2 regions of the Synechococcus sp. A15-44 genome follow, and region 2 is predicted to be linked to the other one. Evidence: riboswitches for the same ligand, from Rfam matches in the RefSeq annotation. Region 2 holds a riboswitch; the other holds the start of a gene.
What was found. A riboswitch is a leader RNA that binds a small molecule or an ion and turns the genes downstream of it on or off. The one in region 2 is predicted to bind cobalamin.
Positions count from the first base shown of each region.

Region 1: linked by a shared signal. The riboswitch ahead of SynA1544_RS11040 (HupE/UreJ family protein) and the one ahead of SynA1544_RS08645 (HupE/UreJ family protein) in region 2 are both predicted to bind cobalamin.

Region 1 is NZ_CP047938.1:1,967,365-1,982,405, reverse strand. It holds gene SynA1544_RS11070 (phosphoesterase) at 1-453, opposite strand, end outside; gene SynA1544_RS11065 (metallophosphoesterase) at 453-1,268, opposite strand; gene SynA1544_RS11060 (GTP-binding protein) at 1,274-2,053, opposite strand; gene SynA1544_RS11055 (hypothetical protein) at 2,401-2,892, opposite strand; gene SynA1544_RS11050 (DUF3721 domain-containing protein) at 3,347-3,643, opposite strand; gene SynA1544_RS11045 (c-type cytochrome) at 3,802-4,143, shown strand; cobalamin riboswitch at 4,249-4,398, shown strand; partial or broken gene SynA1544_RS11040 (HupE/UreJ family protein) at 4,405-5,039, shown strand; gene SynA1544_RS11035 (hypothetical protein) at 5,056-5,247, opposite strand; cobalamin riboswitch at 5,364-5,512, shown strand; gene SynA1544_RS11030 (HupE/UreJ family protein) at 5,537-6,148, shown strand; gene SynA1544_RS11025 (hypothetical protein) at 6,390-6,584, opposite strand; gene SynA1544_RS11020 (IS481 family transposase) at 7,104-8,036, shown strand; gene SynA1544_RS11015 (glutamine synthetase III) at 8,232-10,403, shown strand; gene SynA1544_RS11010 (glycogen/starch/alpha-glucan phosphorylase) at 10,435-12,873, shown strand; partial or broken gene SynA1544_RS11005 (manganese transporter) at 12,846-13,130, opposite strand; gene SynA1544_RS11000 (3'-5' exonuclease) at 13,225-13,695, shown strand; gene SynA1544_RS10995 (hypothetical protein) at 13,748-13,906, shown strand; gene SynA1544_RS10990 (hypothetical protein) at 13,907-14,812, opposite strand; gene SynA1544_RS10985 (hypothetical protein) at 14,916-15,041, opposite strand, start outside.
Region 2 is NZ_CP047938.1:1,525,182-1,540,222, forward strand. It holds gene SynA1544_RS08585 (hypothetical protein) at 289-465, opposite strand; gene SynA1544_RS08590 (hypothetical protein) at 474-743, opposite strand; gene SynA1544_RS08595 (hypothetical protein) at 844-1,101, shown strand; gene SynA1544_RS08600 (DUF3721 domain-containing protein) at 1,106-1,327, shown strand; gene SynA1544_RS08605 (hypothetical protein) at 1,324-1,608, shown strand; gene SynA1544_RS08610 (conjugal transfer protein TrbI) at 1,623-1,793, opposite strand; gene SynA1544_RS08615 (iron uptake porin) at 2,197-3,774, shown strand; gene SynA1544_RS08620 (hypothetical protein) at 3,872-4,153, opposite strand; gene SynA1544_RS08625 (Fe2+-dependent dioxygenase) at 4,189-4,854, opposite strand; gene SynA1544_RS08630 (extracellular solute-binding protein) at 4,937-5,983, shown strand; gene SynA1544_RS08635 (Crp/Fnr family transcriptional regulator) at 6,002-6,550, opposite strand; gene SynA1544_RS08640 (iron uptake porin) at 6,871-8,457, opposite strand; gene SynA1544_RS08645 (HupE/UreJ family protein) at 8,528-9,160, opposite strand; cobalamin riboswitch at 9,168-9,317, opposite strand; gene SynA1544_RS08650 (c-type cytochrome) at 9,429-9,713, opposite strand; gene SynA1544_RS08655 (hypothetical protein) at 9,936-10,385, shown strand; gene SynA1544_RS08660 (hypothetical protein) at 10,395-10,628, opposite strand; gene SynA1544_RS08665 (hypothetical protein) at 10,625-10,933, opposite strand; gene SynA1544_RS08670 (16S rRNA (uracil(1498)-N(3))-methyltransferase) at 10,968-11,672, opposite strand; gene SynA1544_RS08675 (hypothetical protein) at 11,754-12,059, opposite strand; gene SynA1544_RS08680 (HdeD family acid-resistance protein) at 12,170-12,673, shown strand; gene SynA1544_RS08685 (hypothetical protein) at 12,751-13,035, opposite strand; gene SynA1544_RS08690 (hydantoinase B/oxoprolinase family protein) at 13,061-15,041, opposite strand, start outside.

The DNA of each region.
Region 1 (15,041 bases), 440 kb from region 2:
CCGATCCAGAAGTACCAAGGCTGAAGTGTCTTCCGTTAGCCGGTCGCCGACGTCAGCGGAGCTGCCATGAATCAGAGCGCAGTCGAGTTCGATGAAGCCGAACTGCAGCGATGCCAGCCAGTTGAGATGGTCAGCGTCCACCGCAGCGAGAAGTTCTCCGACCGCCGCCTCGCCCTGCTCGGCTCTGAGCCCTTCAGCCTTGCGTTCGCCGCGGTAGCCACACTCCGCCAGAAGCTGTTCTTCCCACCAGCCATAGATGCAGTCGGGCTGAAGATCAGCACGCTTCGGCTGCCTCAGCCGCTCGAGCAGAGCATTGCACTTGCGTTGTGATCCGATCAGATCACCGAGAACGAAGAGATTGGCAACACCCCGTTGTTGCTTTAGATCCTTCTGAATCTGTTCGTACAGATCCAGGTCTCCTTCGAGACCACTCACCAGGGCCCAGCGTTCCATCAGCGCTCACACACGTGGCTGGCGTCTTCAGCCCGCTCGGCGTATTCGAAGCCGTGGCTGAGTCTCCAGGCAAACACCTCCGGTAAGCCCACATCAACGATCGCTCGACAGGTTTTGGCGACGTCGTAGTCGACCTCACGAATCGTCACCTCTCCGGTGTTGTCGTTATGGATCACATAGGTGGCCTTGGTGCTGCCATGACGCGGTTCCCCAACAGAACCAGCGTTAACGATCCGCCGCATCGGCAGTTCCATCTCCTGTTCTGTTGGTGCACCTTGATCACGTTGTTGCACCTTCACCCGAATGGATCCCTGGCGTAGTTCGCGCACATAGGGCTGGTGGGTGTGGCCGCAGAACAAGGTTTCCGCCCCTGCTGTTTCCACCCGCTCAAGGGCCGCAAAGGCATTCATGTCGGGCAACAGATATTCGTGCTGACTGTTCGGGCTGCCATGCACAAACAGCAGCTTGTCGCGCCGCAGTGTCATCGGAAGTTCAGCCAGAAAGGCCTTGTTCTCCTCCGTCAGCAGATCGGCTGTCCAGTGATGGGCGCGATGACCTCGTCGTTCCGCCAGCTGGGAGGGATAGCTGCATTCACAGGCATTCAGACCGTCAATGATGTCCTCGTCCCAGCAGCCCTGGCAGGTGGGAATCTTGCGCTGACGCACAAGTTCCACCACCTCATTGGGCTGGGGTCCGTAGCCCACAAGATCGCCAAGGCAGGTGATGGTTTGGATGCCCTGGGAGTCGATGTCGTCGAGCACGGCCTCCACGGCGGCAAGGTTGGCGTGCAAGCAGGAGATGACGGCGTGGTTCATGTCAATCAGCCTTGCGAGGTGGGTTGTTGTTGCTGGAGCTGTTGTTGCTGCATGGCGAGCACGTCATCCGCGAGCAAGCAGTCGTTGATGGTGGCTTGAATGCCTTCAGGGTTGAGTGCCTTGCCCTGAACAACGAGCTCTGAGGTTCGACTAGGGCGACCCTGCGGCGGTGCTGTGGCGTCCAGGGGAAGGAACTGGGATGACTCCTGGCTCACCATCCAATTGCAGAAAAATGCCCGCCCGTCCGGAAGATTCATCAGGCCTTTGGCGCGGTACACATCGCCGTAGGCACCGTTGACGAGTTCAAACCAAAAGCTGCTCAGGCTGTTGGGATCCCAAACACAACCCGAAAGAGAGGTGTGCCAGGCCTCGAGCTTGCTGAACTCCAGGGTGTCCTTTGCAGGCAATTCAGGGTCTCGCCCGAAGTGCAGGAGTTGGTCGGGGTGCAGCTGCAAGGCCTCCAGCTTGGAGCGAACGTCGTCTCCGAGCCCTTCAACTCCTTCCTTGCTGGGGGGATGGAACTGCTGCACTTCGATCAGGGTCAGCCCATCGTTGTCCTGCTTCAGATCCGTTGCGTTGGCTGTTGCCGGTTCCTCAAGCCTGGGCACCTGGTCCTTGAGCCAGGTCAGGTCGATTCCTCTGTCTTCTCCCTGTTCAAGCCCCGCTGCCTTTTCTCCCTCCAGCCGCAGGTAGGCGCAGGGGCCTTGATGCTGCTGAAGCCTTTGGAGCGCCCAAGTTGTTTTCCCGCACCCCGGAGGGCCTGAAATCAGGCACACCTGGCCCATTGCAACCTCCTCGAAATCCGAGAATCATTCTCATTATGAGCCGCCGTCGCTGCCCTGTCCCGTTCTCCCTGTGCCTCTGGGCGCGTTGGCGCAAAAGCCTCTCAGTCCACCAAAATGGCCTTGGTAGGTGCCGCAAACTCTTCGCTGTAACACCTGTGGAGCTGAGGGCAGCCCATGGCGTCGAGGTGGTGAATCCTAAGGAGATGTGGGCTGCCCGATGAATATTCGATCTCATCGATGAACTGCAATCTTCAGCTTGGGGGGTGATGCTTCGGGTTCGAACTTATGAATCTTGGGAAGGTACAGATTGCCTTTTAGGTCTTATTCAGTTTTTTAAGGAAGCTGCGTCAAAGCACTTCAGGGCGCAACCGGCTGGGCCGATAAGAGATCAGAAAGGCCTGTTGGTCGGCATTGTCTGACTTCACAGCCGTAATCAGGTCTTCGCCGGTGTTCCAGACCCAGACCTGGTCGTTATGGCTGTCGTGGTCAAGGCTCGTGCTTAGCGGCGGCCCATGTTGAGCGCGCAGGCCCGCAAGCACCTCCGTCATGTCATCGATGGCGAACTCGTATGCCAGGTTCGTCAGCCCTTGTTCTGGGTCGACTTCAAACGTGGCCTGTGAAACGGGGAGTCGATCCAGAAAAACATCTCGCTTGACGTAGCGACCGGCCTGCTTTTCGTGCATGTCGTGGCCTTCACCCAGATGGATCGCAACTTGTTCGAACGGCATGCCCCAAGCCAGACCTTCGACGCAGGCGTCAACGCGGCTAGCGCCGCAGACCAACAGCAGCCCGATACACGCCGTGATCAGAAGGTTCTGGAACTGTTGCAGCACCTTCATGCGGTGATCAATATCTGTTGAGATTTTGTAGGTTCGTGGGTCTTTTGCCCACCACTTGTTGTGAGGGCAAGACCGAAGCCGATCAGCCCAGCTTCGGGTGCATCCCGAGCCACTCGCAGCAGTAGCCCAGCCTCAAGACCAAACCGATCAAGACCGCAGAGGCTGCTGCCAAAAAGGCGATCCCCATAGTGAGCTGCCGGTTCTTCTCGTCCTGCGCCGATCGGACCATCCAGAGGAGGTAAGTCTTGATACTTACCCACGTTTCTGTCGCTTTTGCAAGGCGCAGCCCAACTCCAGCAGCCAGTCCCGCTTTTCTCCCTGGACGGCTTCGACGCGTGACTTAGGGGGCAGGAGCAGCGCTCAAGCGCTGGCTCGATGCACACGTCTCTGTGATGGATGGGGTTGTTTCAGCCTGTTTCGAGGCGAATGTTCCCCACCACGCAGGTCTTGTTGATCAGTGATGTCCGTGCTGCTCCGCTTCCTCGTGTTTGGCGCAGACCATCCACATGGACCCCATTTGATGTGCTCCCTTGCATCCGAAGCCTGAAGCTGCTGCCTCTGCCTCCTGCTGGGTCTTGAACATCGCCTGTTTCGGCTGACCACCGTGGGGGTTGGCGAAGGCTGAACCTGCGGACATCACCAAGATCGAGCTGAACCAAAGAGCTGCGCGCTTCATCGGTTGGTCGAATTCAACGCTCATTATGTAATTGAAGACAGCAGTGCGCCGCAGAGGTTGTTGTGCCTCCAGCAACGGAGCAAAAGGGATGCCGTGTCTCGTTCAATCCAGGGCCACCCTTCAGCTCCGGCCGCTTCTATGGCCTGAATCGACGGTCCTTGAAGAATCTTGTCCTCTGCTGTACGTCGCGGAGCTTCAGTCGCAAAATCATGAGTCAAGAGACCTATGTATGTATGCGTCACCTTTTTTCTCTCGCGCTGGCCGCTTTGATCGCTCTTGTTGCCCCATCCATGGCATCCGCTGCTGATGCAGCGCATGGCGAGCAGATCTTCTCTGCCAACTGCGCTGCATGTCATATGGGTGGAGGCAACGTTGTTAACGGTCAACGCACGCTCCAACAAGACGATCTCAAGGCTTACCTCGCCAACTACAACGAAGGCCATGAAGAGGCCATCACTTACCAGGTGACCAACGGCAAAAACGGCATGCCTGCATTCGGAGCCAAGCTCAGCGCAGATGACATTGCGGATGTAGCCGCCTACGTGGAATCCCAATCGATCAACGGCTGGGCCTGATTGCCAACTATTCGGTTTTTTTGTAGAAAAGATCTTCGAAATGTGCTCCTGATTGTTCAGCATTCAGGAGCTTTTCTTTTGGTTGGTATCACTTGCTGAAGCGATCTGTAGTGTGAGTGCTCTGGTTTCAGCGGGGATCAGCCGCTGAAGGAAACGGGGAAAGAGCAGTAAAAATCTGCCGCTGTCCCGCAGCTGTGAAACGTCGGCTCTCCGCCCACGTCAGTCAGAACGCCCGCCAGGATTCCAAACGACGCGGATCGTATGAATGCATTGACGAAAGCCAGCCCCATGCTGCGGGCTGGTGTGATCTCCATTGCGGGATTGCTCACCCTTTCCCTGTTCACTCCTGCCCATGCCCATCACCCCTTTGGCATGGGCGACAGCGCTGCCCTCACCCCCCTGCAGGGATGCTCAGTGGCATTGGTCACCCGCTGCTGGGTCCCGACCATCTCCTGTTTCTGCTGGCCATCGCCTTCATTGGCCTGCAACGTCCCCGCGCCTGGGTGATTCCTCTGCTGGCTGCAGGCCTGGGCGGCAGTGTTCTGTCCCAGTTCATCCCCCTGCCGGATGCCGTGGCTCCCTGGGCGGAGGCCATGGTCTCCCTCAGCCTGGTGGTGGAGGGTTTGATGGCCCTCACCGTGGCCTCCACCCGTTGGTTGCTGCCGCTGGTGGCCCTGCATGGTTTTCTGCTGGGCAGCACCATCGTTGGTGCGGAACCCACCCCGCTGTTCACCTATTTCCTGGGCCTGCTGATTGGCCAAGGCGCGCTGCTGCTGGTGGTGACCAGCTGGTCCCAGTCCTTGCTGCAGCGCATCGGTGCCTAGGGGCAACGCCTTGGTGCCGGCATCTGGATGGGCATCGGCATGGCCTTTGCCTGGGTGGCCCTGATCGATTGATTACGAGCACGCCGTTTCACAGCTGCTGACACCAGGGATCACCTCTGGGGTTTTTCTTTTCCGGATGATCCAGGTTGTTCAGCACTCGGGTTTTCCTGCCGACCCTCTTTGCTTCCGCATAAGCGACCTCCAAAGATCCTGCTGTCGTGTGGAGGTGCCATTCCATGAAGGGGTTCAGTTCTTGGATTCGGAACTGCTCTCCTGCCATCCCTCAGTCGCCCTCCATAACTTTCTCCACCACTGCATCCTTCACCCTGTCCTGAAAGGTCTTGCCGTCTTGCTCAGGGGCAATCGCATTGGCAGTCGGCTAGGGGCGGTAGAAAAGTTATAAGTGGGGATGACGGATCCACCTCCTAAGAGGTTGGCAAAACGAGGAAAGTGCGGTGAGGGAGTCCCCAAGTCCGCCGCTGTCCCGCAACTGTGATGGGGTTCGCCCCTCAGTCAGAGCACTCGCCGTCTCCAATCCCATTCGTTCTCGGCGAGGACCGAAGCATTCCATGAAACGTTCCCTTTTCCCCCTGGTTGCCCTGACCGCTGGATCCGCTGTGGTACTTGGCACCCATCCCGCTCTTGCTCATGGCACTGCTGGTGGTGGTGCTCTTAGCGGTCTGACCCACCCACTGCTGGGGTTAGATCACCTGCTAATGCTGATGGCAGTTGGCACTGCTGCGTCCTTCATCTCCTCCCAACTGCTGCTGTGGGCACTGGGCGGGGCAGTAATCGGTGCTGTTTTGGGATTCACAGGATTCACCGTCACCTCTGCGGAAGTGCTTGCGGCACTGGCGATCTCAGCGGTAGGTGCGTTGATCCTGGTAGCGGGCAAAGTCGCCAAGACCTCCAACCTCACCGCCATCAGCGGGGTGGTGGTCGCAGGAGGGATCGCTATTCACGCCATGCTCCATGGACTGGAGGCACCCAAGGACAGCAGCACCCTGATCTGGTGGAGCGGTGCTCTGCTGAGTTCAGTGCTGGTGTGCGGCGGTTCCTATCTGCTTCTCAAGAAACTGCCCACATCGGTCAGCAAGGCGGCAGCAGTTGCCTTTCTTGCCATCGGTGGGTTGCTTGCCTTTGGTCCGTTGGGTCTGCTGGCGGGTGGCGCTGGGGCATGACCCTGAACTGCTGAGATCGCCAGTGCCGCCAGCATTTTTGACGCATTAGTCCCCTTCAGTGGCGGCATTCCCTGCCGCCTTTTTTATTGCTTACGGGCAACCGAACCTTGATAGGTGCCCACTACCTCTCCCGACGGTTCTCCTGTTCCTGACAGCGGAACACTTGGAAGAGGTTGGTTGGGAGGTGCCATTCCATGAAGGGGTTCAGTTCTTGGATTCGGAACTGCTCTCCTGCCATCCCTCAGTCGCCCTCCATAACTTTCTCCACCACTGCATCCTTCACCCTGTCCTGAAAGGTCTTGCCGTCTTGCTCAAGGGCAATCGCATTGGCAGTCGGCAAGCAAGCGCCCCGTTGAGGGGCATTTTTTTGAATAAACAGTGCAGTTATCCAGCCCATCTGCTTTCGCCGCGTCAGCGCCCAGAGCTTCAAGCCCAAGCTGGCTTAGGGCACCGCTCTGGAAGCTCAGACCATTCGGCGTATTCCTCAACCGGTTGTCCCGCATAGACGCATTGCCGGCAGTACTCGACCTTCCGTTCTAAGAACTCCATTTCTCGCTTCAAGGCGATCAGATTCGGGGCCTTGACCTCCTCTGCTGCCCGGAACCGATAAACGGCGTGCGTGAATTCCTCCTGAGCATCACGGAGCTTGTGCTCTGAGGTGAATGAGTCGAAGTTCTTGCGGAGTGACATGGATGGCTTGGACCTGAGATGGTCGATGTCGGCTTGGGGAATGCTTATCCCCCACATGTTCGCTTGGGATCCATTGCCGCGCAGTCAGTCTGACTGCCTTGCTATGCGACCGGTTCCCCCACAAATTCACCCATGACAAGGAAGGGACTTCGAGGCACAATGGAAGCTCCCTAGGTGTTCAGTCTCAGCAGGTTGTTCAGTAGCCAATGAGGTGTGAGGCCGTTACGGGTTGAGGTGCGACCCACCAACCCAGACCTCACGCCCCATGCATAGCCATCCCAATGCCCGGCTGACACAGAAGAGCCGGCTCAGGCTCGTCAATCAACACCTCCAAGACCGTCGTCCCCTGGCTGAACTGGCTGCAGAAGCAGGGATCAGCCTCCGCTGTGCCTACAAGTGGCTGGCCCGCTACCGCTCAGGCGGTGCACCTTCTCTGGCGGATCGACGCAGTGTTCGCCGCACCCAGCGGCGGACGTTCGATCCGCAGCAACTGCAGCACGCCGTGGAGCTCCGTCATCAACGGCTGCACCTGCGCCACATCGCGAGGCTTCTAGCAGCACCTTTCTCCACCGTGGCCAGGGTGCTCAACCGCCTGGGACTGGGGCGGCTGCGGAATCTCGAGCCCAAACCATCAGTCCAGCGCTACGAGCGGGAGCATCCCGGAGACCTGATCCATATCGACGTCAAAAAGCTCGCCCGCTTTCGAAAGGTCGGCCACCGCATCACCGGCAACCGCCAGCAGTGCCGCTCTACTGGCGTCGGCTACGACCGTGTCCACGTCGCCATTGATGACGCCACACGGCTTGCTTACGTCGAGGTGCTCGCCGACGAGCAGCAGGCAACGGCCATTGGCTTTATGAGCCGAGTTTTGGCTTGGTTCAACAGTCAGGGCGTCGAGTGCAGGCAGGTCATGTCTGACAACGGCCCCGCCTATGTCTCACGCAGCTTTGCCAAGGCCTGCAAAGCCCTTGGCCTCAAGCACATCCGCACCAGGCCCTACACCCCGAGGACCAACGGCAAAGCCGAACGGTTCATCCAGACCTTGTGCCGGGAATGGGCCTACGGGATGCCGTTCCAGAACTCAGAGGAACGCAATCAGTGGCTGCCTCGCTACCTGTCGATCTATAACCGTCTCAGGAAGCACACAGCACTCGGCGACCGATCACCTCAGCAGCGGCTCAACGAGCTGCTCCGCTGATCAACGTGGTGAGACACAACACCTAGGGATGCACTTCCCAGTGGTGGTCTTTGATTTGGCCAGATTTGGGATCTTCTGAGAACTCCTAAATCAGGTTTTCAACGGAGAGGAAAACTTTCTGAATCCGTAACAACACCCACATTCAGCCGTCACCGCGCTCTTGTTCTGTGTGATCACAAGAGTGGGTCTCACACCATGCCCTCAGCTGCGCGCCTTCAGGCTTATCAGCAGATTCAGCAACGCCAACCGGTTGCCGTGGAGGCCTCCCAGCCCCTCGCTACCACCTGGGCCGACGATGTGTTCACCCTGGAGCGGATGAAGGGTGCCCTGCCCAAGGCCGTGTTCAAGTCGATCCAGCGTTCGATCCGTCAGGGCAGCAAACTCGATCTCTCCGTGGCCGATGCCGTCGCCCAGTCGATGAAGGAATGGGCCACCGCCCACGGGGCGCTGTATTACGCCCACGTATTTTACCCGCTCACCAATCTCACCGCGGAGAAACACGACGGATTCATTTCACCGCAATCGGATGGTTCGGCGATCAGCGAATTCTCCGGCAAGTTTCTGGTGCAGGGCGAACCGGATGGGTCGTCGTTTCCCAATGGCGGCATTCGCTCCACCTTTGAAGCCCGCGGTTACACCGCCTGGGATGTCACCAGCCCCGCCTATCTGATGCGCACACCGAATGGGGTGACGCTCTGCATTCCCACCGTGTTCGTGAGCTGGACCGGGGAAGCTCTCGACAAAAAAACACCCCTGCTGCGCTCCAATGCGGCGATGGATCAGCAGGCGCGCCGGCTTCTGCAGCTGCTGGGCGAAACCGAGATCGCACCGGTGAATTCCAGCTGCGGTGCGGAGCAGGAGTATTTCCTGGTTGACGAAGCCTTTGCCGCCCTGCGCCCCGACCTGCGCCTCGCCGGACGCACCCTCTACGGCGCTCCGCCAGCGAAAGGGCAGCAGTTTGACGACCACTATTTCGGGGCGATCCCGGAGCGGGTGCAGGTGTTCATGCAAGACGTGGAGCAACAGCTCTATCGCCTCGGCATCCCGGCCAAAACCCGTCACAACGAGGTAGCGCCGGGGCAATTTGAAATCGCGCCGTTCCACGAAGCGGCGAATGTGGCGACCGATCACCAGCAGCTGATCATGACCGTGCTGCGCAGCACGGCCAAACGCCATGGCTTCACCTGCCTGCTGCACGAAAAACCGTTTGCGGGCGTGAACGGCAGTGGCAAACACGTGAACTGGTCGGTGGGGAACACCACCCAGGGCAACCTGCTCGACCCCGGCGACACCCCGCATCAGAACCTGCAGTTTCTGCTCTTCTGCGCCGCGGTGATCCGGGGTGTCCACCGCTTCGGCCCCCTGATGCGTACGGCGATCGCCACCGCCAGCAACGATCACCGCCTCGGTGCCAACGAGGCCCCGCCGGCGATCATTTCGGTGTATCTCGGCAGCCAGCTCGAGGATGTGTTCTCCCAGATCCAGAGCGGCTCTCTCAGCGGCTCGGCGAGCAAGGCGCTGATGTCGCTGGGGATCGACACCCTGCCCGAACTCAATCGCGATCCGGGCGATCGCAACCGCACCTCCCCTTTTGCCTTCACCGGCAACCGCTTCGAATTCCGCGCCGTTGGCTCCGGCCAGTCCGTGGCCGGCCCCTTGGTGGTGCTGAACACGATCCTGGCCGATTCGATCGTCTGGGTGGCCGACCAGCTGGAGGATGGGCTCAAGGCCGGCTCCTCCCTGGAGGAAGCGGGCTTCCAGGTGATCAAACGCACCATGGATGATCACGGTGCCGTGGTGTTCGGCGGCGATGGCTACTCAAGCGAATGGCATCACAAAGCCGTGGAGGAACGCGGGCTGGAGAACCTGCGCACCACCGCCGATGCCCTGCCTGTGCTGCATCGCCCCGAGATCCGCGAGCTGTTCGAGCGGCAGGGGGTGCTGAGCCCGGTGGAGCTCGAAAGCCGCTTTGAGGTCTATGCCGAGCAATACGTGCTGGCGATCGAAGTGGAGGCCCGGCTGGCGTTGCGTCTCGCCCGCACCCAGGTTTTGCCGGCGGTGATGGCCTATCAACGCACGCTCACGGAAGTGATGCTGGAGCAGAAGCACCTGCGCCAACCGGTCACACCGGAGATCCCGGCAACGATCGCCGAGGGGATCGGCATCGTGAGCAGCCGATCCACCGACCTCGAGCGGGCGATCAAGAGCCTGCCCGAAAGCGATCCCGTCGCCCAGATGCGCTACTGCGCCGAAACCCTGCTGCCCCTGATGCAGGTACTGCGCGGTGCGGTGGATGGCCTGGAAGAGCTAGTGGATGACAACCTCTGGCCCCTTCCCACCTACGAAGAGATGCTCTTCATGCGCTGAGTCGAACCCCGCACCCTTCTGGAGCCAGTCCATGCCGACATCGGAAGCCAACGCCGGCGCCCCGCGCCCTGGCGACACGCTGGAGGACACCTCCCTGGCCGAGGGAATGCGCCGGCACCTCTTCTTCAGTCAGGCGAAATCCCCCTCCCTGGCCACGCGCCATGACCATTTCATGGCCCTCTCTCTTGCGGTGCGTGACCGGCTGCTGAGCCACTGGGTGCACACGGCGGAGCTCTACACCCAACGGGGCGTCCGCACCGCCGCCTATCTGTCGGCGGAATATCTGCTCGGCCCCCACCTGGAGAACAACCTGCTCAACCTTGGGCTGCGCGCCGAGGCGGAGGAGGCTTGCCGCACGTTTGGCCTCGAGCTGCAGGATCTGGTGCGCTGCGAACCGGAGCCAGGGCTCGGCAACGGTGGACTCGGTCGCCTGGCTGCCTGTTTCCAGGAGTCGCTCGCCACCCTGGAGTTGCCGGCGATCGGCTACGGCATCCGCTACGAATTCGGCATCTTCCACCAAACGATCGGTCCTGAAGGGCAGCAGGAAAGCACTGATGCCTGGTTGCGTCAGGGCAATCCCTGGGAGGTGATCCGCCCGGAATGGCGTTACCCCGTGCAGATCGGCGAGCACACCGTGATCGGGGTGGCCTACGACACGCCGATCACCGGTTACGGCGTGCGCACGGCGAACACCCTGCGCCTCTGGTCGGCGATGGCGGCCGAGGATTTCGACTTCGCCTCCTTCAATGCCGGGGATTACGCCCGGGCGGTGGTCGCCAAAACGCGCAGCGAAACCCTGAGCAAGGTGCTCTACCCCAACGATGAGCTGGATCAGGGCAAGCGCCTGCGCCTGAGCCAGCAGATCTTCTTCGTGTCCTGTTCACTGCAGGACATGCTGCGCATCCTGCGCGGTCAGGGGTTGCCGGTGACTGCCTTCGCCGACAAATTTGCGATTCAGCTGAATGACACGCACCCGGCCATCGCCGTGGCCGAATTGATGCGTCTCCTGATCGATCAGGAGAAACTCGACTGGGAGGTGGCATGGTCGATCACCAGCGCCAGCCTTAGCTACACCAACCACACCCTGCTGCCGGAAGCCCTGGAAAGCTGGGACGTGAGCCTGTTTCAGCGGCTTCTGCCCCGACAGCTCGAGATCATCTACGAGATCAATGCGCGCTTCCTGCGCCTGGTGCGCCTGCGCTACCCCGGGGACCCGGAGCGCCTGGAACGCCTCTCCCTGATCCAGGAAACTCCGCAACGGCGCGTGCGTATGGCGCACCTCGCCGTGGTGGGAAGCCACCACACCAATGGTGTCGCCGATCTGCACAGCCGACTGCTGCGGGAGCAGGTGCTCAGCGACTTCGCAGACCTATGGCCGGAACGCTTCACCAACGTCACCAACGGCGTGACGCCCCGCCGTTGGATGGCACTGGCCAATCCAGGCCTGGCCCGGCTGCTAGATGAGGCGATCGGCTCCGAATGGCGACGGGATCTGGAGGCTCTGCACAGACTCGAGCCCCTGCTGGACGATGCCGCGTTTCGGCAACGTTGGCAGCAGATCCGTGCGGGCAACCGGCAGCGGCTCGCCAGCCACATCCGCGACCAGCTGGGGGTGATGGTGGATCCCGGGTCGTTGTTTGATGTGCAGGTGAAGCGCATTCACGAATACAAGCGCCAACATCTCGCGGCACTGGAGGTGATCCAGCGCTACCTACGCCTGAAGAACGGCGAGGATCTGCCGCCCCGCACCGTGATCTTCGGGGGGAAGGCGGCGCCGGGCTACGCCATGGCCAAACTGATCATCCGCCTGATCGTTGGCATCGCCGACACGGTGGCGATGGATCCGGATGTGCGCGGCCGACTGCGGGTGGTGTTTCTGCCCAACTTCTGCGTCAGCCTCGGCCAGCTGGTTTATCCAGCCGTGGATCTCTCCGAGCAGATCTCCACCGCGGGCAAGGAGGCCTCAGGCACGGGCAACATGAAGATGGCCCTGAACGGAGCCCTCACGATCGGCACCCTCGATGGGGCCAATGTGGAGATCCGCGAGCGCGTGGGTGCTGAACACTTTGTCCTGTTCGGGCACACGGCGGAGCAGGTGCGACATCTGCGCCAGAACGGCTATCACCCCAGCGACTGGCTGGGCCGCAACCCGGCGCTCCATGAGGCCCTGGACCTGATCGGCAGCGGCCATTTCAGCGAAGGCGACCGCCAGTTGTTCCATCCTCTGCTCGACAACCTGCGCCATCACGATCCCTTCCAGGTGATCGCCGATGCGGCGGACTACAGCCGTGGCCAGCAGGAGGTGGATCGCGTCTGGCAACACCCCGACCAATGGACCCGGTCCTCAGTGATCAACACGATGCGCTGCGGCTTCTTCAGCAGCGACCGGGCGATTCGCGAGTATGCCGAACGCATCTGGAACCTTCCCGCCCAGAGCCTCACTCAGGCGGGGGGCTCATCGGAACTGTGACCGGTGAGCAGATCCGGGGGGAGCCCGCCGAAGGCAAGTGACAGGTTCTCCGGCGTGAACACCTCCGAGGTCTCGCCGTAGGCCAGCACGGTCTTGTTGATCAACACCACCAGGTCACAGAAATCGCGCACATGGCTGAGGTCATGGGTGGAGATCAGGATCGTGTGCCCCTCGCGGCGGAACTGAAGAAACAACTCAGCCATCAGCTTCTCGGTGCGCACATCCACCCCGTTGAAGGGCTCATCCAGCAACACCACCGAGGAAACACGCGCCTGGGCGACGGCCGTGCTGCACGGCCTGGACTTTGACGACCTCGATGGTGGAACCGATCCGGCCAGCGACTATCGCTCAATGCTGCACGGCGACAAGCCCTTGGTACGCGGCTTCCAAGACCCCGCCGACGAGCAGAGCTTCCTCGTTGAGACCCTGCGCCAGTTACGCAACGAGCAGCAGTCTTTGGCTTCCACCTGCGTAGCAGCACGCACCAATAGAGCTGTTGAAAAGCTCAACACGCTGCTCCAGGGGGAGGGATTCGACACCCGTGTGATCAACGCCGACGAATCCGACGACCCGAGCGATCCGTCGCTCAGGCTGGCCACGATGCATCGGGTCAAAGGCTTGGAGTTTGACCAGGTGTTCTTGCCGGGGCTTACCGCTGATCAGCTGCCGCTTCGCTCGGTGCTGGATGGCTGCCCGGATGAGCTCTCCAGAGAGCTATTTGAGCAGCGGGAACGATCCCTGCTTCACGTGTCGGCAACGCGAGCCAAGAAGCGTGTGGTGGTGTGTTTCAGCGGAAAGCCGTCGCCGTTCATTGATAAATGAAGGAGGCGAGGATGCACTTTGGGTCCTTCCCAAGGGACAAGCATGAGGGTCCGTGAGCGCTCAGGATTTGGCCAACGTCAAGGCGGCATTCATGGTTCACCATGACTCCAGCGCCTCCGAAACACCCTGCAGCAGCTGGGCTCTGGCGTCGGCTGATGTACTCCACCCCAGCGCCTGCCCGCTGAGCCGTGGCGCCAAGGCCAGAAACTGATCACGGACACGCCGGGCGCGATCCACAACGCGGGACCAGCCGGCCATCGGCATCCACAGGGGTGAGTTGCAGTTCGGCCTGCTGGCGCAGCTCATGTAGGGCCTCTCCATTCAGACCGGTGATAGCGGTGCCACCAGGAACAGCTGCGAGTTCCTCAATTGAGGTGATGCCGGCAGCGCGGAGCTTCTGGCGCTGGCTCTGGCGCATGCCCGCCACCAGCATCAGATCGCGCGCTTCTTCGAGCCGTTGTTCGATGAACGTCGACCAGCCGCCGTGATCGCCCGGTGCATCTTCGGGAATCACCGCTGGATCGAAGCTCTCGCGGAATTGGCGGTAGCGCTGCCTCAGCAGTTGGTACCAAGCCCAGAACTGATCGGTGCCATAGGGCTGGTACTTGCCGCCGCCCAGGTAGAGCTCGAACTGATCCGGGCGATGCCCCAGCAATGGAGTGAGCAGTTCGCAGTAGGCCGAAGCCTGCACCAGGAAGGTGGTTTTCGGTTTGCTGGCGAGCTTGCACTCGATCGGGATGTAGCTCCATTCCCCCATCAGCGAGGGGCGATCAATGCGCCTTAGGAGGTCGGCACTGCCGCGCATTTCCTCGTTACGTAGCGAGGCCTGGTGGATGAACTCCACCCCTCGGGCCATCGCTTCACGGGTTGCGGCATAGTCGGCTTCGGTTTGTTTGCCGGGCAGCCGGGCAATGCTGTGGCCTGCCTTCTCCAGCTTGGTGAGCAGCACCTGCTCGTGACGCAGGCCATCGGCAAACAGCTGCTGATCCAGCTCACTCACCGCTGGCTTGCTGCCGTCAAACAGCTTCTGCGCCTGCAGCTCTTCCCACCAGGCCCCGATCACTGGGTTGATGCTGAACAGCGACAGCTGGCTTGGTGTGATCATGCGGGAGGGCATGAACGTGCATGTTCCTCCTCACAATGCATCTGCCCCAGGGTGTTGTGCATCCCTCAACTGAGGGAATCAGCGCTGTTCAGCGTTCTCAACGTGGTTGCGACGCTCAACCCACAGCAGGATTTGCCAGCAGTCGATTCAGGTTCACGCCTGCATCAAAGGCAGCGCGATGCAGCTCCTGGCGTTGCTCTGCATCGAGGCCATCCCAGAAGGCATGGAGCAGATCCACCGA
Region 2 (15,041 bases):
TTATGCAGGGCTCCTTGATCACACATCAACGCTGCATGTGGTGGCCATCGGGGTTATGTTGTGAGACCCCATCACCCGGCCCGCCCCCTCGGCGGTTTTTTTTGTGGCAACACCCCAGATGTAGCGCCGGGGCAAACACTGCAAAGGGAGTCCATAAAAAAGGAAGGGTTCCCTAGTCCCTCCCCTGTTCGACGCAGTTTCCCCCTGTTCTGAGCTGGGGGTTACCTTTTCATTCTGTATCCCAAGGAACCAAACGGCATCGGTGATTGCACCTAGCGAACGGTCAGATCAGCAATCAAGCAGGCCAGCATCGATCTTGGCGTCGGGATTGAGCTTGATCAGCATCCAAAGCAACATGGCCGAGCAATCGCGATCACTCACGCCGTAGTCATATTTCCAGTCAGCCACTATCCCCTTGAGCTCTACTTGAGCCTGGGTGATGAACTCATCGTTCCATTCCTGCACCAATCGATTCAGTCCTCTTCGAGATCCTCTTCTGTGACATAAAAGGGCTCATCAGAACCGGGCTGATCGTTCTCCAGCACGAGCACCTTGAGCGAATCATCGCTCTCAAACACGAAGAGGCCATCCTCATCGGGGTGCACCCCCTTCATTTCAGGATGCTGGTTGACGAGGCGCTTGAGACGGCGCTTCTCCTTCCAGAACTTGGTCCCCTTTTCAACCAGATAAACCGTCAGAGCCAAGTTCACCAGCACAAGGGCGAGGAACTCCAAGGCCTGCATAGATCAAAACCGGACTCCGATGACCCTAGCGAGAGAAGCAGGGAGCGCCATAGCAAGCGATACCAAGGCCCGCCAAGCTGGGACCAATCAATCGCGACGCATGGTCGACCACAACCAACAAAAGCTCACGGCTCGCGAGATGGTGCGAGCCCACGCCTACCCCGTGCTGGCGGCCGTCAGCAGTCTCAGCCTGCTCAGCATCGCGGTTCTGCTGATCCCGCAAGCGGTCAAATCCCATCGCTACAACCGCTGCATTGATGCACAGATCGCCATGCGGGCCAGCATCAATCCCAAGGGAGGAACAGCTCCCGGCAAGATGAACCATCTCAAAGCCGTTGAACACTGCGAAGGCTTCTGAACCGATGCGCGCCAGCAAACCGTTATCGGCTCTCAGCTTCGGCGTTTTGGCCCTGTTGGTGAACCAACCACCAGGAATGGCCCACAGCAAAGGGCTTTACGCCACCGAAGCCGAAGCCCGGCAGCGGGCAGCTGAAATCGGTTGCAGCAGCATTCACAAGAACAACGGACGCTGGATGCCTTGCACGGATGAACGGGAACTCCACCAACAGCTGCGCAAGCGATGAAAGCCTCCAGAACAACCAGCCGGAAAGCGCGGCGCGTCCATCGCTGGCTGGTGCCGATCGCCGCAGCACCACTGCTGATCACCGCAGGAACCGGCTCCCTCTACAGCCTGCTGCTGGAGCAGAACATTGATGCCTTCTGGCTGCTCAAGCTGCACACAGGACAGTTCGGCTGGGTCAACCTTCAGCCCGTGTACCCAATCCTGCTGGGAGCTCTCACCATTGTTGTGACCGCGTCTGGGCTGACGATGCTGCTCAGGCCAGCCCGCACGACAGGGGGTTAATCACCCCAATGGCCTCACTCCGCGCAAGTGCAGCCGCAGGAGCCACTGCCATGGCAGGGCTCGTGGTCGGGGTGACCGGTGGCACAGGCCTCTGAACAAAAACTCTGGCCATCGCGAACAACAGCCTGGGACGCCTGCACCTCACAGGTGCAACGCGGACAGGCACAGGGAGCAGCGGGAGTCATCACAGCCAATCAACTCGTTGTTGTATAGGCCGAAAAAGATAACCCCCATAACAAACACACCATTTCCGCACACAATTCACGCGAAAATATTGATAACGATTCTCATCCCAGACAAAACGGCGGACCAGGTACGTGAAAACCTAAGCAACCAAAAACCTGGAAAATTAAAGTGATAAAGCAAGAAATCAAATACCGACGAAAGTAAATCGATCAAAGCTACACGTTTCATCTACAAGATCAATTCACATCCCTCCAGACAAAGCATCAAGGCCCAAAGGGACCAAGCACACTCCCAAAACAGGTATCAAAAGATACGCGCCATCAGCTCATAGAAAAAACAACTGACCCAGCAGGTTGTCAAAGTAAGCGAGCCCTAACGGGCATTCCTGTGTGAGGAACCCCCATGAAGCTTTTCCAGCAACTGCTGGTGGCTCCTGCTGCCCTTGGCCTGATAGCCCCTTTGGCTGTGGTCAACAGCCCAGCCGCCCATGCCACCGAGCTGAACATCAACGGCGTTTCTGATTACGCGGCTACTGCCAGTGGCAACAGCCTTGATCAGGTCACCAGCGTCACCCAGTTCTCTGACGTCTACCCCACCGACTGGGCCTATCAGGCTCTGGCCAACCTGGTGGAGACCTACGGCTGCGTCGCCGGTTACCCCAACGGCACCTTCCGTGGCAACCGTGCCATGACCCGCTACGAAGCGGCCGCCCTGCTGAACGCTTGCCTCGACCGGATCACTGAAGTGACCGACGAGCTGCGTCGTCTGCTCAAGGAATTCGAAACCGAGCTGGCCATCCTCAAGGGTCGCGTTGACGGCCTCGAGGCCCGCGTTGGAGAACTGGAAGCAACCCAGTTCTCCACCACCACCAAGCTGAAAGGTAAGGCTGACTTCTTCACGGGCGCCGTGAAGTATGCGAATCGCGATGCGTGCAACAAGAAGGGAGGCGCCTGCGAAGACGATGGCTTTAATTTCTCCTATCGCACCACCCTGAACCTCAACACATCCTTTACCGGGAAGGATCGTCTGTACACCCGTCTAAGGTCGGGCAACATGAACAACGTCTGGACGCAAACAGACTCTTATCTGTCTGATGCCAAAAGTGGTGATAACACCTTGAAGGTGGACAAGCTCTGGTACAGCTTCCCCATCGGCAATGAGTTCAAGGTCACCGTTGGTGCACTGATCGAGAACTACTACATGATCGAGACGCCCACCCGCTACAAGCCGATCCTCAAGGCGTTCAAACTGGGCGGGTACGGTGCCGTTCTTGGTGCGAGCACCGGCCAGGGCTTTGGTGTGCAATGGCGTCAGGATGTTGATCCTGGCGATGCAGCCTTCAACATCGCAGTGAACTACGTCGCCGATGGTGGTGACGGTGCCCTGAGCGATTCAGAGAAAGGCATGTTCGGTGAAAACACCGATGCCTATCTGCTGAGCCAGCTTGGCTATGGCAACCGCAAGTGGTTCATCTCAGCGCTCTATGCGCTGAAGAACGCGCAACAAGATGATGGCGTTACGGAGGCCAAGGCGGCAATGGGGTATTCAACCCCAACTGCCAAGAATTTGGCTCACCCCTTTCATGCCGTCGGTCTGCGCGGTTACTGGTCACCAGACGACAGCGGCTTCATTCCCACCATCAGTGCGGGTCTGGACTTCGGCTGGGCAGATAGTGAGTATTACGGCAATGCCGAGGCAGTGAAAGGCTGGATGGTCGGCTTGAACTGGAAGGATGCGTTTGTCGAAGGCAACAAACTGGGGCTGGGCTTCGGGTCCTACTCCAGCTACGCCACCGAGATTCGTGATCAGCCCAATGGTGGCGACCAAAACTTCGCCATCGAGGCGTACTACGACTTCGCCGTAACCGACAATATCACCATTACACCTGCGGTGTTCTGGGTTGATGATGCCAACGGCAAAGATCAAGTTGATGGTGCCAACAAATTTGGCGGTCTGGTCAAGACCACGTTCAAATTCTGATCACCAACAACAATCAAACAAAATGGCGCCCTTTGGGGTGCTTTTTTTGCAAAAAAATAGAGGGGCCAGCGCCCCTCAATCGATCTGAATCACGGATTCACCAACAGTTCTCACCCTCACCAATGGGAACACAAACATCTTCTTGTTCAGCTTTTTTGAGAAGAGCCTCAGCCTCTTCATTCATCACACTGTCGTCATCGACAGCTTGATCCGTCGACCATTCCTTCAAGCCGCCGGCCTCCTGGGCCTGCACCACCGGTAAATCAGCTGAAGCCAGCAGCAGGGACGAAACGGCTAAAAACACAGTGACTGCAGAGGGTTTGGCCATGCTCCAACGCCAAAAAATCATTGTGATCAACGCTAGCGCCCAAGCCGCCACGAATGAGCCAGGTCAACGCATCATTTGAAACACCATCAATCTGAGAGCCGCCGGACAGCATTGGAATAGGCCTGAAAAACGAGATCAAGCTCATCCGAACGTCCATGCTTGGCCAGCAATCCGCGCGCTCCAGCATCCAGGTTGAACAACAAAAAACGATCCTCAGCGGATTTCACATAGCTTTCGATCCAGCCGACACAGGCGTAGCGCGTCCCCTGCGTTACTGGCGCAACGCAATGCAATAAGGAGCTGGGATACACAACAACCTCTCCAGCGCAACAACGAAATTCCTCACCATGCTGACCCGTCTGCAACTGCAAAACTCCGCCTTGATAGGAGGACGGCTCACTTAAAAACACGGTGAAGGACAAATCGCGCCGGCCATAACGAGAAAACGGATTATCCACATGCCATCCATATCCATCGCCAGGCGCACAGCGGGAAATCAAGACACTGTGCACCTTGCGGATCAAAGTGAAACTCTTGATCAAAGGATCTGCTTTCAATGCCTGCGACACCGAGTTCGCCACCTGAGTTGCTAAAGGAGATTCAGGATCAAGTTGATGATTCTTTTTAACAGAGGCCGCTTGCTCTCCCGCCGTGAGTCGTCCATCGAGCCAAGGCAGGTCGGCAGCACTCAGTTGCTGATGAATGGAATCAACATCAGCCGGCGAAAGCAGTGGACGCACAAGATGATCCATCCGCAATGAGTGCGAAACCTTTGCACCACCCTAGACAGTCGACCAAATGATACGAAAACATCGCACAAACTGGCTCAGTGAGATGACATCAAACACCTATGATGGTGAGATGAAGAGTAAAGCCATGTTGAAGGTTCTCGCTGGACTCTGCCTCGTTGCTCCACTGGTTGGATGCGCCGCTGTTGGTGCGCAAGAAGTGCGTGTTTATTCAGGTCGCCACTACAACACTGACCGACAGGTTTTCAAACGTTTCAGCGAGAAAACAGGGATCAAAGTTCGACTGATTGAAGCCACCGGCATCTCGCTGGTGGAACGGCTCAAACGGGAGGGAAGCAACTCCAAGGCAGACGTCATCCTCTTGGTGGATGCTGCGCGCATCAATGATGCAGCCAATGCAGGATTGCTGCAGCCGGTTCAGAGCAACACACTGAAAGCGAACATCCCGGCGCGCTATCGGGACCCATCCAACCGCTGGTTTGGCTTAACAAGACGCGTGCGCTCGATCATTGTCAACCCCAAGCTTGTTAATCCCTCCACGATCAACAACTACGACGATCTCGGCAAGCCGGAATTAAAAGGAAAGCTTTGCCTGCGCAAGCGAAAGAATGTCTACAACCAATCCCTTGTTGCTGACCAAATTGTTCTAAAGGGTCAAGCCGGAGCAACAGCCTGGGTCCGGTCAATGGTGGACAATGTCAAGCAGCCCTTCTTCTCCGGAGATACATCCCTCATTCGTGCCGTTGGCCAGGGCAAATGTGGGGTTGGCGTTGTGAATCACTACTACCTGGCACGCATGCAAGCCGGAGACAAAGGCAAGGGTGATCAGGAGCTTGCAAAGAATGTGAGATTAATCATGCCCAATCCAGCTCACGTGAACATCAGCGCAGCTGGCATTGCCACTTCAGCCCAAAACAAACGGGAAGCGGTGAAGTTGATTGAATTCCTCTCATCTCCGCAGGGAAGCCAGGCGCTTGCTGGGCCAACCCACGAATACCCACTGAAAAGTCAGGGCTCCTCAAATGTGCTGAAACAGTACGGACGGTTTACCGCCGACAACGTGCCCATCAGCGCGATCGGTGCCAACCAGAAAAAGGCGATTCAAGTGATGGCTCAGGCTGGCTGGCGCTGAGGCCAGCGAGCCATATCGTCAAAACTGAAGCGGTGAAGTTGCGATCAACTCTGGTGAGAGCTGCATCGTGACGTCACCGGACGCCATGGCCACCAGTTCCGCCTGACGCCATTTCGACATCAGGCGAGTGGTAGTCACCCGGGTTGCACCGATGAGTTCACCGAAGCGGTCGTGGGTGAGGCGAAACGGAAGTTGGAACGCATCGCGGCAACGAAACCCGAGTCGGTTCACCAGCAGCGCCATCAGGGCATGCAGCCGTTGCTCAGCCTGACCCAGATGACGAATGCGCAGGAGCTGGAGCGTCCATTCATTCACCGCATCAAGACCCAGCTCATCCGTTGAGACAGCGTCACGCCGAAATTTCAGGGCGGTGAGGGCCTCGATGCAAACGCCATCACTGCAGAGACGATCGGTGCGCAGGCGATCGCCCGACTGCAGAAACGCCAGGGTCATTCCCTCCGTTTCTTCACAGGGGCAGTACACGCGGCACACCCCTTCAATCACCTCAAGAACCGTGGCCTGATCACGCCCGGCTGGATCAATCAGCACCGTCTGCGAGCGGGGCATGCTCAACGGAGCAATCGGATTGTCCGGCAGGAAGCGGTAGGCGGACGCGGTCACGGATTATCGCGATTGAGAATTCCTCGCAACAGTACAGATCTCTTGTCGATATTGCAAGTCATTCTCAATAAGCCCACTGATTTGAGACCTTTTCTCAACTGCGGCCGACACCTGCTCGTTGGCATGCAACAGCAGGGCACGGAGCAACTGGGCATCCCCTTGAATCCGAAGCATTGGCGTGGTGACGGGCTGCCACCACGTTCAACGAGGCCTTCAACAGGGGGTTGATCCATTGCAACCGCGCGGGGTCGCTATTGATTCACGGCTCAGAACACAAATGTCGTTTTGATCAGCCCGCCCAGTTGCTGGAAGGTTGAACCATCCGGTGTGAGCTCACCCATGGGTCGCGACAGATAGAACAGCGCCGGGGTGACGCTGATGTTGTCGGTCACTTGGAACTGATACCACCACTCCCAGATGAACTGGCCATCAGCAGGGGTGTCGCCACCTCGCAGATCCGTCGCAAAAACAGGCTGGCCCACAGCCATTCCGGCATTATTCCCCGCCATCAACACATCGTTCCATTCCAGCCCAGCCCTCCAGGACTGACTGGTGCTCACCTGGCCCTTGCGCTGGGTGTCGGATTGATTGATGCCCCAACCGAGCGACAGCGAAGGAAGCCAGCCGCTCTCCAACGGCTGCCAGAAACCACCGAGGGCATAGGCGTGGGTCACGCCCTGATCACTGAAGCGATCCCTGACGAAGGGGGAGACATACACGATCAGGTCTTGACCGTTCTGAACCTTGGAATAGAGGGCAGCTACGCCCCAGTTGTCACCCTCCCAACCCAGCTGCAGGGTGCCGGTGCCCCCAGCCTCGTCGGTGGCGAAACCACCGGAACGTGTGTCGCTTGATGCACCATTGGCCGCCACATAGTTGGCCGACGCGCGGGCTCCGCTTTCCGCGGCCCAGCTGATGCCCACGCCCGCACCTTTGTTTTTGTTGTAGGCCCCCGGAGCTCCATTCACCGTGAGCACATCGAGAATCGGATCACTGGGATAGACGCTCGGCCAGATCGCGAGCATGTCTTCCTGGCCAACAATCGGGCCGGTGGTGATGGTGATCTCATCCCCCAAGGGGAAGGAATAGAAGAGTTTGTCGATCGCCACCAGATTGGGGCGATCACCCTCCTGAAACGCAGTTTCCAGGGTGGCGAGGCCCGACGGCCCTCCACTGCCGAAGACGTTGCCGTCTCCGTCGAAATTGCCGCCACGCAACACCGTGATCAATTGATCCTTGCCGGTGAAGGAGGTGGCCAACCCCAGCTGAAGGTCGTAATTGAATACGGTTCCGCCGAACTCGGCATTGCTCTCCGCACGCAGCCGGGACGCGGATCCCTTGAAGCGACTGGCTCCGAACACCCAGGTGGCCTGGCCCTTGAGTTTGGTGGTGGTGGAGAACTGGGTTGCTTCCAGTTCGCCCACGCGGGCCTCGAGGCCGTCAACGCGACCCTTGAGGATGGCCAGCTCGGTTTCGAATTCCTTGAGCAGACGACGCAGCTCGTCGGTCACTTCAGTGATCCGGTCGAGGCAAGCGTTCAGCAGGGCGGCCGCTTCATAGCGGGTCATGGCCCGGTTGCCACGGAAGCTGCCGTTGGGGTAACCGGCGACGCAGCCGTAGGTCTCCACCAGGTTGGCCAGAGCCTGATAGGCCCAGTCGGTGGGGACAACGTCGGCGAACTGGGTGACGCTGGTGACCTGATCAAGGCTGTTGCCACTGGCAGTAGCCGCGTAATCAGAAACGCCGTTGATGTTCAGCTCGGTGGCATGGGCGGCTGGGCTGTTGACCACAGCCAAAGGGGCTATCAGGCCAAGGGCAGCAGGAGCCACCAGCAGTTGCTGGAGAAACGTCATGACTGGGAAGAGATAAAAAACCCCAGAGGTGATCCCTGGGGTCAGACGCTGTGAAACGGCGTGCTCGTGATCAGTCGATCAGGGCAACCCAGGCAAAGGCCATGCCGATACCCATCCAGATGCCGGCGCCAAGCCGTTGCCCCTGGGAGCCGAGGCGCTCAACCAGAGACATGGACCAGTTGCTTACCACCAGCAGCAGCGCGCCTTGGCCAATCAGCAGGCCCAGGAAATAGGTGAACAGCGGGGTAGGTTCCGCACCAACGATGGTGCTGCCGAGCAGAAAACCGTGCAGGGCCACCAGCGGCAGCAACCAACGGGTGGAGGCCACCGTGAGGGCCATCAAACCCTCCACCACCAGGCTGAGGGAGACCATGGCCTCCGCCCAGGGAGCCACGGCATCCGGCAGGGGGATGAACTGCGACAGAACACTGCCGCCCAGGCCTGCAGCCAGCAGAGGAATCACCCAGGCGCGGGGACGTTGCAGGCCGATGAAGGCGATGGCCAGCAGAAACAGGAGATGGTCAGGACCCAGCAGCGGATGACCAACGCCACTGAGCAATCCCTGCAGGGGGGTGAGGGCAGCGCTGTCGCCCATGCCAAAGGGGTGGTGGGCGAACGCCGGACTGGCCAGGAGAAGAACCGCCAGAAGCGAAGGGCCGGCGATCTGCAGCGGCCTGCGCAGGGCCAGTGGCAAAGAATTCAAAAGTCGATCCTCGTCGGTTTGATCTGGCGGGCGTTCTGACTGACGTGGGCGGAGAGCCGACGTTTCACAGCTGCGGGACAGCGGCAGATTTTCACTGCTCTTTCCCCGTTTCCTTCAGCGGCTGTTCCCCGCTGAAACCAGCACCCCACCCTACCGGCGCCACCACAGAGCGTCAGTTCCACATCAAAAAGCCCCTGACCGGTGCACCAGCCAGGGGACGGTTGGAGAGCGTTGGGCTCAGATTTGCGATGTGGTCAAGTCAGTTGAATCAAGACCAGCCTTTGACCGATTGGGATTCGACGTAAGCAGCAACATCAGCAATATCTGCATCGCTCAGTTTTGGGCCGAAAGCAGGCATGCCGTTCTTGCCATTGGTCACCTGATACGCAATGGCTTCTTCATGGCCGTCGTTGTAGTTGGCGAGATACGCCTTGAGATCGTCCTGTTGGAGCGTGCGCTGACCGTTCACAACGTTGCCGCCTCCGATGTGGCAAGCCGCGCAAATCAACGAAAACACCTGCTCACCATGGGCCACATCTGCAGCAGAAACCATGGAAGGCGCAAACAACGCGATCAAAGCGGCAAGCGCGAGAGAAAGAAGGTAACGCGTGAAGAGGTGTTTTGACTCACGAAGCTTGGTCTTGAAGCCCCAGCAATCGATTCAAAGCACATGATTCTTAAGTTGTCTTTAGGAAAAGAAAAAGACAGGCTCTGCAGAATGGGCACAACGCATCACGGGGCATAACCAACAGTGAGATCACTCCTGATTGCCCTGATGGCAGTGGTTGTGGTGTTCCTTCATGGGACCCCAGCTTCAGCCTGTGTGGAAGGTTTGGCTTGGGGAATGCCGCTGGATCAGGTGCATGCCCATCTGGGGCCCGTTCAATCGACCGGAGATCGGGCTCAGGAGCGATTTGAAGCCCACGACGTGCTCTTGGACCGATTGCCGGTCTCCCGGGTCACCTTTGAATTGAGCCAGACCCAGGGCCTGCAATCGCTGGCCTATGAGTTCGCCATCGACGACATGACAGAGGTGCTGGCCGGATTGCGAGCCCGCCACGGCTCACCGCTCAGCACAAGCATTGAAGAGGCAGACAGCAGCGATCAGATCTGGGTCTGGAACACCGGGGAAGACCTGATCACGGCCGTGAAACGCAGGGCCAACGACGAGCAGAAATTCCTGCTCTCCTATCGCCCCAGTCGCCTGCATCCGCAGACGCTGTAGCAGGTTGGCTCACTCGGCCAGATCGGCTGCATGGAAGTTCCAGGAGTCGCCGTCCTCCAGCCAGAGCTCCCAGGTCAGACGGCGGCCGCTGCGTTTCAGTCGCAGCTGGCCACCAAAACCAGCAGGGGAGGGCTGGAAGAGCTCGGTGATGTCGTCAACAGAGGCTCCATCACGGGTGAACACCTGCTCCACCTGCTCACCCAGCCGGGCCGTCAGGTCGCTGCGCAGCTCATCAACCGTCATGCCGGCTGGCTCGAGAAATCGAGGACAAGATCGCCGACGTCATCCCGGCTGATCTGAAACCCGAAGCCTTCAACGGTGCCGGTCCACAGGCCCGCATCGAGATCCGCCTCGATCCCCTCCTGCTGCTCCACCTTGTGATCGAAGAGCAGGCCGAAGCAATGGGCGGCGACCTGCGCGGCCTGGGACGCATCCATTTCATCGAGTTCGTGAGCTTCCACCGGGCACCCATCGAGCAGTTCGGCATCGATGACGTTTCCGGACCCGACGTCCTCCACAAGAGCTTGCAAGCCAGCCAGATCGTTCATTGCCGTCGCCGTTGAAGCAACACACGCATCACCATCATCCCTGGGCCAGCGCGGTGGTGAGGGCCGTGTCCACGCTCAAGGTGCGCGATCCCAGATGCACAGGCTGCGCGATCACCGCCTGGGCCAACTCCAGTTCAAAAGGAACAAAACCGCCCTCCGGTCCCACCATCACCACAGCTTCCCCAGAAGGGGTGTCGCGCAAGGGAAGGGAGGCCCCCATCTGGGCCATCCAGCAGGGCCGTCCGGCACAAAGATCCTTGAGCTGGTCTTCGACAAAGGGTCGAAATCGCCTGTGCTGATGCACCCGGGGCGCCACCGTGTCGCTGGCGCGCTCCATCCCAGCAAGCAGCGCGTCGTGCACCTTCTCGGGTGCGAGCAAAGGCGACTGCCAATAGCTCTTTTCCACCCGGGCGCAGTTGATCAAGTGAAGGTTGGCCACGCCGTATTCGGCCACAGTGCGCAACAGACGGCGCAGCACCTTGGGCCTCGGCAAGGCCAGAACAATGTCGAACCGATGGCGGGGCGGCGGTGGCTGGTTGAGGTCAACCTCCAGCATCACGGCATCTGCATCCAGGGCACAGATGCGGCCCTGGCCCAGATCGCCATTCAGCGCACCAACCCGGATGCTGTCGCCCACCGCAGCCCGAAGCACCGAACGGATGTGATCCGCCCGGCGATCCACAAGACGAACCTTCCGTTCATCCAGCCAATCCGAACGGTTGAGAACAACGATGTTCATGGCTGGATCTCTGGGATCAACAGCACGTAGTCACCAACAGATCCGTCAGTTCAGCAGAACCATCCCCGCGGCCCAAAATTCTCAGCAGTGTTCGAACACCCCGGGGATCAACTCCCGTTGGCGGCGCGCCTGAAACTCAGCGTCGGCAGCACGCAGCGCCGCAGGATCATCTTGGAACCAGCAGCCATAGAGAAGATTCAGGATCCGATCAACATCGAGATCACGATCAGCCACGTCCTGCCAGAGGCGTTGGCTTAATTCGGCATCAGCCAGCTGAAATTGAGCCTGGGCCAGACGTCGGGCTGCGTCGAAATGGGCCTGTTGCAACTGCCGCGACGGGGAGTCGTACTGAAGCAACCGTCCCTGGATCGTTTGAAGCAAACCCATGCCATCAGCTTTGCTGCATTCAGATTGAATCCGCAGAAGCCGATCGACAATGGGTCGTCATGCTGGTTTTCAAAAAACGGGCTTAGGGTCGACAGTCTTTCCTCGCTTGTATGTCCCCCGTACGCCAGAGGCAACTTGCGGCAATCTTGCTGATCCTGGGTGCCATCGCTGCGATCCTTCTGCCCTTCATTTCAGCCACGCTGCTCACGCTCGCCCTCGGTGGAATCGCCTTTTCAGCAGGAGTGAGTCAACTGCTGAGATTGGGGCAAGACAATGCACCAGGAAAGCTTTTCCGTGTGCTCTCGGCACTGCTCTACATCGGAGGAGCAATCTTCATCCTGGTTGACCCAGTCGAAGGAGAGATCAGCCTGACCCTATTCGCCGGATTGGTGGTCTTGGTGGAAGGAATCATGGAGCTTGCAGCAGGAGCAACATCGCAGGGACCAATGGCTGGATTGGGGCTGCTCGATGGATTGCTTTCTGCAGGCATTGGCCTGCTTTTGTTACTCGAGTGGCCCAGTGACAGCGTTTGGGCATTGGGGACATTGTTCGGCATCACCCTGTTCTCATCAGCAATCAAGCTTCTGCAGAAGCCCAGCGAAGAACCGGCATGAATCGAGCATCACTGCTTCATCGGGAAAACGTCAATCTTGGCCCAGATTGATTCACACCAACAACTGATAGAGGGGCTTCAACACTGATCAAACCCCAACAGGATCCTGTCTTGCAAGGCAGCGTGATTGAGGCCTGGACGGTGCAATTGCAGGGCCGGAAGAATATCGAGCACAAGATTGTTGGCCCGGCGGGATTCAACGCAAACCCCAACGTGATCACCAACAGAACGGGCCAGACGGATCTGATCCATCACCAGCTGCAACTGGAACATCTGCTGGTCGAGGCTTCTGGCATGGGCAGCCCCGTTGAGGCTGCAGCCCAGCAGCACGCTCAACCACCAACCCTGTGATCGCATCGGCATCACACCACCAGAAGGCATCCCCTCCTCAACGTCCCATGCCGCCTCCCCCTGGGGTGAGTATGCGAATGGCCTCGCCCGCCTGGAGCTCCAGCTGCACGGCACCGGGCAGGGGATGGGCCACCCCCTCACGGTCCAGCCGCAGGTTCTCGCCACAGGCACCACTGGCCCCACCGTTGAGACCGAACGGGGCCACCTTCCGCGAGCCACTGATCAGCGACACACTCATCGGCTCGAGGAAGCGGATCGTGCGCTCCAAGCCGTCGCCCCCGGGCCACAAGCCCTGGCCGCCACTGCCGGAGCGCACCGCGAAGGATTCCAAGCGCACCGGATAACGGCTCTCCAGCACCTCGGGGTCCGTCAGCCGCGAGTTGGTCATGTGCGACTGCAGCCCCACCGATCCGGCAAAGCCCTCACCGGCGCCGCCACCACCGGCCACCGTTTCGTAGTACTGGCAGCGGCCATTGCCGAAGCTGACGTTGTTCATCGTTCCCTGGCCGGCCGCCTGGGCGCCGAAAGCCGCGAACAGCAGATTGCAGAGGGCCTGAGACACCTCCACGTTGCCGGCCACCACAGCGGCGGGGGTCCGCGGATTCAACAGACAGCCCTCCGGCACCACCAGATCGAGTGGCGCGAAACAGCCCTCGTTCAAGGGGATATCGCTGTCGAGGAGACAACGGATCACGTACAGCACAGCCGCCCGGGTCACCGCCAGGGGGGCGTTGAAATTGCCCGGCCGTTGGGGCGATGTTCCGCTGAAATCCAAACGCAACCGTTGGCGGTTGGGATCAAGGTTCACCTGCACCACCAGACAGGAACCGTCATCCAGGGCCAGCTGATGCCGGGCGTCCGTCAGGCGCAACAGCAGCCGCTGAACACTGCGGGCTGCGTCCTGCTGCAGCAGGGTCATCTGCCGTTGCACCAGGGTCTGCCCCTCCCGCTCCACGAGGGATTGCAGCGCCAAAATCCCCGCCTGATTGGCCGCCACCTGCGCCTGCAGATCGGCCAGCAGTTCCGGAGGGTTGCGGGGCGGTGTCGCCATGCCGCTCCACACCGCTTTCAGATCAGCGGCGAGAACCCTGCCCTGGCGCACGAACAGCTGGTTGCGCAGCAGCAGGCCCTCATCGGCAATGGTGCGACTGAAGGACGGCATCGATCCGGGAGCGATGCCACCCACATCGGCGTGATGGCCCCGGCTGGCCACAAAGAAGCTGGGCTGATCCCCGTTGCAGAAGACCGGCGAAATAGCGGTGATGTCGGGCAGGTGGGTGCCGCCATGGAAAGGGTCGTTGCTGAGCAGCGTGTCGCCGGGCTGCAGCGGTGCGACATCACCAATCGCCACCTGGGCCAGCAGGTCGCGGACGCTGTCGCCCATCGATCCGAGGTGCACCGGAATGTGGGGGGCATTGGCCACCAGGGCCCCCGTGGCATCGAACAACGCGCAGGAGAAATCCAGGCGCTCGCGGATGTTCACGGAGCGACTGCTCTGCCGCAGCTGTTCCCCCATCTGTTCAGCGATCGCCATGAAGCGGTGGCGAAACAGTTCCGCCTGCAACGGGTCGTGGGCACCGGCCTGGGCCAGCAGCGGTGATGCGTCTGCGGGATGCGAGCGCTCCAGCAACAACGTGCCCCCCTCCGCCACCCGGGCCTGCCAGCCCGGCTCCAGCACCGTGCAGCCCGTGGCTTCGGCGATCAGGGCCGGCCCTGCAAGCCGCTGATTCAGCCGCAGGGCACTGCGGTTGAGCAACGGCACCTGCGTCCAGCCGGTCGACTCCAGGTGCATCGACACCTGCGGCGATGGCTGCACCTCTGGCGTTGGTTCGGCCTTCTCAGCTGCGGCTGTTGCTGTAGCTGTGGCTGTGGCTGTGGCGTCGAACTGTTGGGGAGCTGTGACCTCAACATTGAGCTGTTCGACGATCAAGGCCTGATCGGCATCAATGCAGTAGCCGTAGCGTTGCTGATGGCTCGCCTGGAAGGACGAGATCACGGCATCAACGCCTTGCTCAGCG